3 regions of the Streptomyces sp. NPDC059828 genome follow, and region 3 is predicted to be linked to each of the others. Evidence: riboswitches for the same ligand, from Rfam matches in the RefSeq annotation. Region 3 holds a riboswitch; each other region holds the start of a gene.

Region 1 (3,306 bases), on a different contig from region 3:
GGCGACGGCCAGGTCGGCGATGGTGACGTCCTCGGTCTCACCGGAGCGGTGCGACATCATGCACTTGAAGCCGTTGCGCTGGGCCATCTCGACGGCGTCCAGGGTCTCGGTCAGCGAACCGATCTGGTTGACCTTGACCAGCAGGGCGTTGGCGGTGCCCTCCTCGATGCCGCGGGCGAGCCGCTCCGGGTTGGTGACGAACAGGTCGTCGCCGACCAGCTGCACCTTGGTGCCGAGCTTGTCGGTGATGACCTTCCAGCCCGCCCAGTCGTCCTCGAACAGCGGGTCCTCGATGGACACGAGCGGGTACGCGGAGACGAGCTCCTCGTAGTACTCGGTCATCTCGGCGGCGGAGCGCTCCTTGCCCTCGAAGAGGTACTTGCCGTCCTTGTAGAACTCGGAGGCGGCCACGTCGAGCGCGAGGGCGATGTCCTTGCCGGGCGCGTATCCGGCCTGCTTGACGGCCTCGATGATCAGGTCGAGGGCCTCGCGGTTGGAGTCCAGGTTCGGGGCGAAGCCGCCCTCGTCACCGAGCCCGGTGGACAGACCGCGCTCCTTCAGCACCTTCTTCAGGGTGTGGTAGACCTCGGTGCCCCAGCGCAGCGCCTCGGAGAAGGACTCCGCTCCGATCGGGGCGATCATGAACTCCTGGATGTCCACGTTGGAGTCGGCGTGCGAGCCGCCGTTCAGGATGTTCATCATCGGCACCGGGAGCAGGTGCGCGTTCGGACCGCCCAGGTAGCGGAAGAGCGGCAGGTCGGAGGCCTCGGACGCGGCGTGGGCGACGGCCAGCGAGACGCCCAGGATGGCGTTGGCGCCGAGCGACGCCTTGTTGTCGGTGGCGTCGAGGTCGAACATCGCCTGGTCGATCAGGCGCTGCTCGGTGGCGTCGTACCCGACGAGCTCCGGGCCGATCTGCTCGAGCACGGCGAGGACGGCCTTCTCGACGCCCTTGCCCATGTAGCGGTTCTGGTCTCCGTCACGGAGCTCAATGGCCTCGAACGCACCGGTGGAGGCACCGGAGGGCACAGCAGCACGGCCGGTGCTGCCATCGTCGAGGCCGACCTCGACCTCGACCGTGGGATTGCCTCGGGAGTCCAGGATTTCCCGGGCTACGACGACGTCGATGGACGGCACGAGCATCTCCTTCTGGGATGTGTCGCTAGGAGTGACGCCGCTGCCGCAGCGTCGGTGCAGGGTCGCTTTGGCCTTGCGACATGAGCCTATCCGGACCGGGGGCCCCGGCCTGCCGGTGCCCGGCCCGTGGGACGAAAAAGGGAGGCAAACCAGCAGAAACCCCGGCCCGGGTGCACCTGCCGTGTCCATAGCGCTACGGGGGGAAGGGAGCGTACGGACACGGCGAGGTGCGGTGCGCCGGGCCGGGGTTGCCGGGGGACGGGGATGCCGCGAGGGGTGTCACCTCACGGGTCCCCGGTGGGGGGAGTCCCTGGGCAGGGGCCCCTGAGCGGAAGGAGGCCCCGAGGTTCTGCCGGGTGGGTCAGCGCAGGTGGAGCAGCTGACCGGGGTGGATCACATCGGCGTTGCCGATGATGTCCTTGTTGAGCTCGAACAGCTTCTTCCAGCCGCCCTTGACCTTCTTCGCCTCGGCGATCTTGCTGAGGGTGTCACCAGGCTTGACCTTGTACTCGCCGTCACCCTTCTTGACCGGGGCGGCGGAGCGCTGGGAGCGGGTGGTCGGGGCCTCGGCGCGCTTCGGGGCGGCGGGCTTCGCGGCCGGCTTCTTGGCGGGCTCGGTCTTGGGGGCCTCGGCGGTGCCGCCGTTGTACGGGGTGCTGGACAGGCTCACACCGCAGTTCGGCCACGCGCCCTTGCCCTGGCCGGCCAGGACCTTCTCGGCGATCTGTATCTGCTCGCCCTTACTGGCCTGGTCGGCGGTGGCGGCGAAGGCGGTACCGCCGTAGGCGGCCCAGGTGGAGGCCGAGAACTGGAGGCCGCCGTAGTAGCCGTTGCCGGTGTTGATCGACCAGTTGCCGCCGGACTCGCACTGGGCGACGGCGTCCCACTCGGAGGAGGTCGCCGCGGAGGCGGTCCCCGAGATCATGAGCGGCGCGGCGATGGCGGCACCGGTGACCCCGGCGGCGTAGGCGGCGATACGAGCAGTGCGGGCGTTCGGGCGGCGGCGCTTGCCCTTGCCGGAAAGCAGCATGAAGTGATCCCCTCACCGACGCCTACGAGGTGAGCTGTCGGGTTCGGGCCGATGGGGTGTCCCCCTGTCCGTCGATCGGGTGTCCGACGGAACCGGAAGACGAGTTGCCCGGCCGCGCGGCTTTGCGCGCGGCTTCACCCCAAGCCGTTCCGGGCCCTCATCGGGCCGGCACGGCACTTACCTTGGGTCCCCCGCTCCTGCCTACGGCGCTTGAACGCGACGGCTGTTCCCTTCGACCGACGGCAGGATTCGGCGTGACGGTCGACGGGGCCCGCGTATGGCGAGCGGTCAGACCGTAAACACACGTCTCCCCGATGTTCAAAGGAGGAACATCGGGGAGAAATCGCCCATATCTGACGGAGCCTGATGTCCGTTTTTGCAGGTGAGAGGGTAGATGGCCCCACTTGGCGGCCATCCGGGGTCAGTTGACCGGAAGAGACTCATGTCTCACTTTCACAGAAGCGGACATAAGCTCCCTTACCACCCCCGCCAACTACTCCTGCTCGGGGGCGAGATCGAGACTCTGGCCGGGCAGGATGAGATCGGCGTCGATCCCGACGACCTGGCGGTTCCCCTCGTAGAGCGCGGGCCAGCCGCCGGGCACCTCGTGCGCGTCGGCGATCGTCGAGAGGCTGTCGCCGGGGCGGACGGTGTACTCATCCGATGCACCGGCGGCGTCTCGTGCCGATGCGTCACCTCGTGAGGCATGGCCGCCGTATTCACGCTTATCGTCCGAATTGCCCGCCTCGTCCACCTCGCCTGCCGTGCCCGCCTCATCCGCCTCATCCTCATTGGCAGGAGTGCCGCGATGCTTGCCGGTGCCGCTGCTCTCCCCCTGGGAGGCGTCGGCGGACTCCGAGGTGCCGTCGTCGCCGGTCGGGGGCTCCGCGGACTCCGAGGCGTCCGTGGAAGCGTCGGGTGAGGTCGGCGAGGCAGAGGCCGGTGCCGAGGCCGACGGCTCCGGAGTGACGGCGTCGGCGCCGTCACCGAACGTCGGCGGGTCCGCCTCTTCGCCGGAGTCGCCGGAGTCGCCCAGCGTCTGGTCCTGCGCACCCAGGTCACCCGGGTCGACCTGCGGCGCGGTCGAGCTCTTGACGAGCCCGGTGACCGTGGCGCAGCTCTCCCACGCCGACGAGCCC
Region 2 (3,306 bases), on a different contig from region 3:
AGCAAGGTGATGAGCCCGGGGCTGGCGGACGCCTGGGTCAGGGTCTCGTGGAACCAGCCGCCCAGTGACCGCAGATCCTCGCCCTGGCCGCCGCGAGCCCGCTCCCGGCCCAGTCTGACCAGGCCGCGCAGCACCTTCAGATGGGCCTCGGTACGCCGCTGTGCGGCCCGGGCCGCACCGAGTGGCTCCAGCAGCATGCGGGTCTCCAGAAGGTCGGCGGCCTCCTGCCCGGTCGGCTCGGCGACACACGCGCCGGCGTGCCGGCGGGACACCACGAAGCCCTCGGACTCCAGGGTGCGCAGCGCCTCGCGCACAGGGACGCGCGAGACGCCGTAGCGACGGGCCAACTGCTCCTCGGCGAGCCGGCTGCCGGGCTCCAGAACCCCGGACACGATGTCATCGCGGATTGCCGTGCATACCGACCGCGCAGGAATGCGCATACCGAACCTCCGCCTTAATCCGCTGCATCCGCTCAATCCGCGCGAGACCCAGTCGATCAGTCGAGCGACGTCTGTTCGGTGACTCTATGACAATGGGCCGGAATTTCCGATGGCCTGCCCCTGTCCCTGGATATCTTTTGGCCGGAAAATGCCGAAGACTCCGGCCGGTCTCGATGACCGGGCCGGAGCCTTCGTCCTCCGCGCGCCGTGGGACCGCGCGCGGATCGGAGCGTTGTGTGCCGCGTTGCGGGTCGGTCAGACCTTGACGCCGTGGCCGCGCAGATAAGCCACCGGGTCGATGTCCGAGCCGTACTCGGGGCTCGTACGAGCTTCGAAGTGGAGGTGCGGGCCGGTGGTGTTGCCGGTGGAGCCGGACAGTCCGAGCTGCTGGCCCGGTGTGACCCGCTCGCCGACGGAGACGCTGATGGACGAGAGGTGGCCGTACTGGGTGTACGTGCCGTCGTTCATCTTGATCACGACGTTGTTGCCGTACGCGCCACCCCAGCCGGCTTCCACGACGGTGCCGGTGCCGACCGCGACGACCTTGGACCCGGAGGAGGCGTGGAAGTCGATGCCGGTGTGGCTGCCCGAGGACCAGATGGCCCCGCCCGAGTGGTAGTCCGTGCTGACATAGGACCCGGCGACGGGGAGGTTGTACGTCAGCAGGCGCTTGCGCTCGGCCTCACGGGCGGCGCGCTCCTCGGCGTCCCGGGCGGCCTTGACCCGGAGCTCGGCATTGCGCTTCGCGTCGGCTTCGGCCTTGGCCTTGGACGCGGCGAGGTCGGCCTCTTCCTGCTGGATGTCAGCCTGGGCACCGACCTGCTTGGCGAGTGTGTCGCCGGCGATGACCACCTGATTCAGGCCGGTGTCCTCGACGGAGGGGCTCTCCGGCTCGGCGGCGAGGGCGGGTGAGGCGAGGGTTCCGACGACGCCGGTGGTGGCCAGGGCCGCGGCTCCGGCGATGCCCGCACGCTTGCGCGTCAGCCGGCTCGGACCACGATGCTTCCCGGTGGCACGGGTGAACGCCATGAAGTGGCTTGTCCTTTCCTTCCTTCTCGCCTACCGGGTTAGCTGACGGGTTCGGAGCAGGAAGGTCTCCTACGGTCCCCCTCCACGCGGATGCGCGAAGGCGTACCGATTCACCCCACGGGACTTGTGGGTCCCCGGCTCCCCAGGCTTGCGCCCGACGGGGACTCGGCGATAGCTGTCCGTTGCCGCAGGTGCGGCGCATAACAACGGGCGGACAGCGCAGAAGACGCTAAGCCGATCTTCCGCCAATCACCAAACGAACACGGGATTTTGTCGTACATCCCACAGGGCAGACAGGCAGCCTCTCCAACAAAACGGACAAACGGGCAGGTGTAGAGAGCGGCAAACGGGCAAAGAGAAGGGCCCCGTTGGCCATGCGCCAACGGGGCCCTTCCAGGTCCCCACCCTCGGACACCTCCCGGCTCCACGGACCTTCGGCTCACATACCGTCAATCAGCCGGTGACAACAGTCACTTCGCCGATTCCGAGCGCCTTGACCGGCTCCTCGATCTCCGCGGCGTCACCGACGAGGACCGTGACAAGCCTGTCCACCGGGAAGGCACTGACGACCGCGGCGGTCGCCTCGACGGTGCCGGTGGCGGCCAGCCGGGCGTACAGCTGTGCCTGGAAGTCGTCCGGGAGGCCCTGCTCCACCTGGTCGGCCAGGGTGCCCGCGACGGAGGCGGCGGTCTCGTACTTCAGCGGGGCGACACCCACCAGGTTCTGCACAGCCACGTCGCGCTCGGCGTCCGTGAGGCCCTCGGCGGCGAGCGTGCGCAGCACCGTGACGAGATCCTGGAGCGCCGGGCCGGTGTTCGGGGTGTCGACGGAGCCGCTGATGGCGAGCGTGGCCGCCCCGGTGGCACCACCCGGGGCCGCGGGGGCGGCCGAGCGCAGCACCTGGGCGAAGGCCCGCACTCCGTAGGTGTAGCCCTTCTCCTCGCGCAGGACGCGGTCCAGGCGCGAGGTGAGGGTGCCACCCAGGCAGTAGGTGCCGAGGACCTGGGCCGGCCAGACGCTGTCATGGCGGTCCGGCCCGATGCGGCCGATGAGCAGCTGGGTCTGGACCGCGCCCGGACGGTCGACGATCACGACGCGGCCCGTGTCGTCGGCGGTGATCGGCGCCATGACGCGGGGCTCACCCGCGCTGCCGGTCCACGCGCCGATGGTGTCGGCCAGCACCGCGTCCAGGTCGACGTCGGCGAGGTCACCGACGATCACAGCCGTGGCGGTGGCGGGCCGCACATGGGCCTCGTAGAAAGCCCTGACGGCAGCGGAGTCGATGCGTGCCACGGTCTCTTCGCTGCCCTGACGCGGGCGCGACATCCGCGAGGACGCCGGGAAGAGCTGCTTGGCCAGCTCCTTGGCTCCGCGGCGAGCCGGATTCGCCGTCTCGTGCGGGATCTCGTCAAGCCGGTTGCGTACGAGCCGCTCGACCTCACTGTCCGCGAACAGCGGCGCCCGCAGGGCCTCGGCCAGCAGGCCCATGGCCTTCGGCAGCCGGGAGACCGGCACTTCGAGCGAGAGGCGGACGCCGGGGTGGTCGGCGTGTGCGTCGAGGGTCGCGCCGCAGCGCTCCAGCTCGGCGGCGAACTGCTCCGCCGTGTGCTTGTCGGTGCCCTCGGAAAGCGCTCGGGCCATGATCGTGGCGACGCCGTCGAGTCCCTCGGGCTCCGCGTCCAAAGGGGCGTCGAGGAAGATCTCAACGGCCACGACCTGCTGGCCGGGGCGGTGGCAGCGCAGCACCGTCAGCCCGTTGCCGAGTGCGCCGCGCTCGGGCGCGGGGAAGGCCCACGGCCGGGCCTGCCCGGGCTGCGGCTGCGGGTGGAAGTCCATG
Region 3 (3,306 bases):
CCGTGAACCACCTTCACGCCCGCCATGTCCTTCCTGAGTTCAGCGAGCGGACCAGTACCGGGGTCCGCACCCTCGACCCCTACGCGAAGCTGCTGGGTGAGCGCATCGTCTTCCTCGGTACGCCCGTCGACGAGACCTCGGCCGGTGATGTGGTCGCCCAACTCCTGTATCTCGAATACGCCGCTCCCGACCAGGACATCCACCTGTACATCAACTCCCCTGGCGGCCCCGTCAGCGCGATGACCTCGATCTACGACACGATGCAGGTGGTGGGGTGCGATGTGGCCACGACCTGCCTCGGGCAGGCCGCTTCCACCGCCGCCGTGCTCCTCGCCGCCGGCACCCCCGGCAAGCGCATGGCGCTGCCCGGCGCCCGGGTCGTGGTCCAGCAGCCCGCGCTGCCCGAGCCCATGCAGGGCCAGCCATCCGATCTGGACATCCAGGCACGGGAGTTGCTGCGGCTGCACGAGCAGATCGCGAAGCTGCTCGTACGCCATACCGGACAGAGCGAGGAGCGCGTCCGCGGTGCTCTCGACCGCGACACGGTCCTCGACTCCGCGTCCGCGAAGGAGTTCGGTCTGATCGATCACGTCATCAGGAACCGCAAGGCATCGGCCGCTTCGCCCGGAACACGGTGAACGGGCCGTGCTGCCGCCCGAACTCCCGCCGCTGCCCGCACTGACGCGCGCCGAAAGCGAGTTCATCGACCGCTATCTCGAAGTCGTCGACCAATTGGGACGGATCAACCCCGCCCGCGGTACGCACACCTACGGAGCCCTGCGCGCCGCACAGGCTTTGGCCGCCCAGGCGGGCGCCCTCCGGGACGCGCTCACGCTGATGCACACGCGTGGCGAGAGCGAACTGCACGCACCCACGCTGGCCCGCGCCTTGCGGGTGCTCGGCGGGGAGCGGCGTACGGCCAGGATCACTGTCCCCCCGGAGCGCACGAGTTGAGGTCGCCCGCCGCGGCACGCACGCGTACGAGTGGGTGTCAGCCAACCGGACCAGTGGCCTCTTCCGCTTACGTGCCGCGCGAGTTGCGTTCCCTGATGGGCCATCCGGTGGATCGCGGCGCGACGTCGCAGGTACGGCGCTTGCCGCGGCGCCACCCCAACTGGGCCGAATGGGGCCCTCCACCTGAACGGATCAGTGGTGACGAGCTTCACAAAACGTCGTTTCGGGTCGGAAATCCGGCAGTTCGTGCGTCAAGATCGCTGGGACGACAAGCCCCCGCCACCACGGCGGGGCGGTCCGGGCGGACGCCGAGTCCTGCCGCCGCGCCGGATGCCTGAGTCGACATGAGTGCTTTCGGCAGGAGTGGAGGACCCAGGCAGTACGGTCCGGCCGCCCTACCCGGCCGGATCTTGGGGTGAAGCCGCTCACGCGGCCGGGCACCTTCGCCAGCCCGAACCCGACAGGTCATCCTTCACAGGCGGCTGACGAAGGGTTGCGCATGACTGCGCATGCATACAGTCCGTCCCTGTTCACGCGGACGGGTGCCGTCTCCGCTGTCACTCTCGCCGCCGTCGGCGGTTCCCTGCTCGTGCCGGGCGCCACCCCCGAGGCCCATGCCGCCTCCGCGTACGCCGCCAAGGCCCTGAACGTGGCCGCGTCCAAGAAGGGCGCACCCTACCGGTACGGCGCCATCGGTCCCAGCCGGTTCGACTGCTCGGGCCTGGTCCTCTACTCGTACCGGAAGGCGGGCCGGAGCCTGCCGCGCACGGCACAGGCCCAGTACAACCGCACGAGCCATGTCCCGGCGTCCGGCCGCCGAAAGGGTGATCTGGTGTTCTTCCACCACGGCGGGCAGGTCTACCACGTCGGGATCTACGCGGGCGGGGGGAAGATCTGGCACTCCCCCAAGTCCGGCTCGGTGGTGAAGCTGAGCAAGATCTGGTCGAAGGGTGTCCGGTACGGTCGCGTGGGGTGACCGGCTGCGGGACCGCGGATTCAGCAGATCATCCCGACAACAGGACACGAACCGCGCAATGTGGGTTACTCGTACCAAATGAGTAACGAGGAATCCCGTATGGCGCGGGATGAGACCGAGACCGAGCGGGCGGACCGCAATTTCGCCGAGCTCCTGCAAGAGCTGCGGGTCATCCAGACCGGCGTCCAGATCCTGTTCGCCTTTCTGCTGACCCTCGCGTTCACGGCCCGGTTCCCCTCACTCGACTCGTTCCAGCGCGGGACCTACGTGACGACGCTGATGCTGTCCGTGGTGGCCGCGGCGCTGTTCACCGCACCTGCCGCGGTGCATCGGGGGCTGTTCCGCAAAGGCGCCAAGAAGGAGATCGTCTCGGTCTCCTCCCGCCTGGCGGGGACGGGGCTCGCCGTCCTCGCCCTGGCGCTGACTTCGGCGGTGCTGCTCGTGGTCGACGTGGTGCACGGTACGCCCGAGGGGATCGTCGCCGCCGCTGTCACGCTTTTCGTCTGCACCATGCTGTGGGGAGCCCTGCCCCTGGGCATGGCGCGGAGGTTCGACCGGCGGGGCCGACAGACGGACCGGGCCGGCCGGGGACCGAACGCGCACTCGGACCCCGGTTCGGACTCGGGTCCCCGCCGGTCCTGAAAGCTCAGCGGCCCGGCGCGGTGCGCAGGATGGTGGTGATCGCCTCGTCGAGCTGCCGGTCCGTGAGGTCGGCGCGTGCGGTCAGCCTGATCCGTGAGATGCCGTCGGGCACGGACGGCGGCCGGAAGCAGCCGACGGCCAGCCCTGCGGCACGGCAGTCGGCGGCCCAGCGTACGGCCGACTCGGGCGAGGGCGCCCGTACGGAGACGACCGCGGCGTCCGGGCGGGCGGCCGTCAGCCCGGCGTCCGTGAGGCGTTCGTGGAGCGTCGCCGCCACCGCGCGAGCACGATCCGCCAATTCCGGCTCACGCCCGATCAGACGCAGACTCGCCAGTGCCGCGCCCACCGCTGCCGGGGCGAGGCCGGTGTCGAAGATGAACGTCCGCGCGGCGTTGACCAGATGGGCGATGACCCGCGCGGGGCCGAGCACCGCGCCACCCTGACTGCCCAGGGACTTGGAGAGAGTCATGGTCGCGACGGCATCGGCCGCGCCCGCGAGCCCGGCCGCGTGTAGCGCGCCCCGGCCCCCGTCGCCCAGCACCCCGAGCCCGTGCGCGTCGTCGACGACCAGCGCGGCGCCATGCGCACGGCAGGCTGCGGCGAGCGCGGCGAGCGGCGCCGCGTCGCCGTCCACCGAGAAGACCGAGTCGGTGACGACGAGCGCCCGCCGCCCTGGGTGCGCGTCGAGGGTCTTGCGTACGGACTCCGGGTCGGCGTGCGGGACGACGGCCGTC

What was found. Region 3 has a riboswitch for cyclic di-AMP ahead of ACFV6V_RS25095 (C40 family peptidase). Riboswitches for the same ligand answer to the same signal wherever they lie in the genome.
Region 1: it holds a riboswitch for cyclic di-AMP, as region 3 does, so the genes downstream of both, ACFV6V_RS28390 (transglycosylase family protein) here and ACFV6V_RS25095 (C40 family peptidase) in region 3, are expected to answer to the same signal.
Region 2: it holds a riboswitch for cyclic di-AMP, as region 3 does, so the genes downstream of both, ACFV6V_RS02790 (M23 family metallopeptidase) here and ACFV6V_RS25095 (C40 family peptidase) in region 3, are expected to answer to the same signal.

The regions. Positions count from the first base shown of each region.
Region 1 covers NZ_JBHWIW010000063.1:25,712-29,017, reverse strand. The annotation lists gene eno (phosphopyruvate hydratase) at 1-1,143, opposite strand, end outside; gene ACFV6V_RS28390 (transglycosylase family protein) at 1,499-2,167, opposite strand; cyclic di-AMP (ydaO/yuaA leader) riboswitch at 2,172-2,386, opposite strand; gene ACFV6V_RS28385 (transglycosylase family protein) at 2,661-3,306, opposite strand, start outside.
Region 2 covers NZ_JBHWIW010000003.1:105,979-109,284, reverse strand. The annotation lists gene ACFV6V_RS02795 (GntR family transcriptional regulator) at 1-440, opposite strand, end outside; gene ACFV6V_RS02790 (M23 family metallopeptidase) at 696-1,469, opposite strand; cyclic di-AMP (ydaO/yuaA leader) riboswitch at 1,482-1,650, opposite strand; gene ACFV6V_RS02785 (M16 family metallopeptidase) at 1,923-3,306, opposite strand, start outside.
Region 3 covers NZ_JBHWIW010000048.1:20,474-23,779, forward strand. The annotation lists gene ACFV6V_RS25085 (ATP-dependent Clp protease proteolytic subunit) at 3-638, shown strand; gene ACFV6V_RS25090 (hypothetical protein) at 646-954, shown strand; cyclic di-AMP (ydaO/yuaA leader) riboswitch at 1,269-1,450, shown strand; gene ACFV6V_RS25095 (C40 family peptidase) at 1,454-1,930, shown strand; gene ACFV6V_RS25100 (DUF6328 family protein) at 2,030-2,572, shown strand; gene ACFV6V_RS25105 (8-amino-7-oxononanoate synthase) at 2,577-3,306, opposite strand, start outside.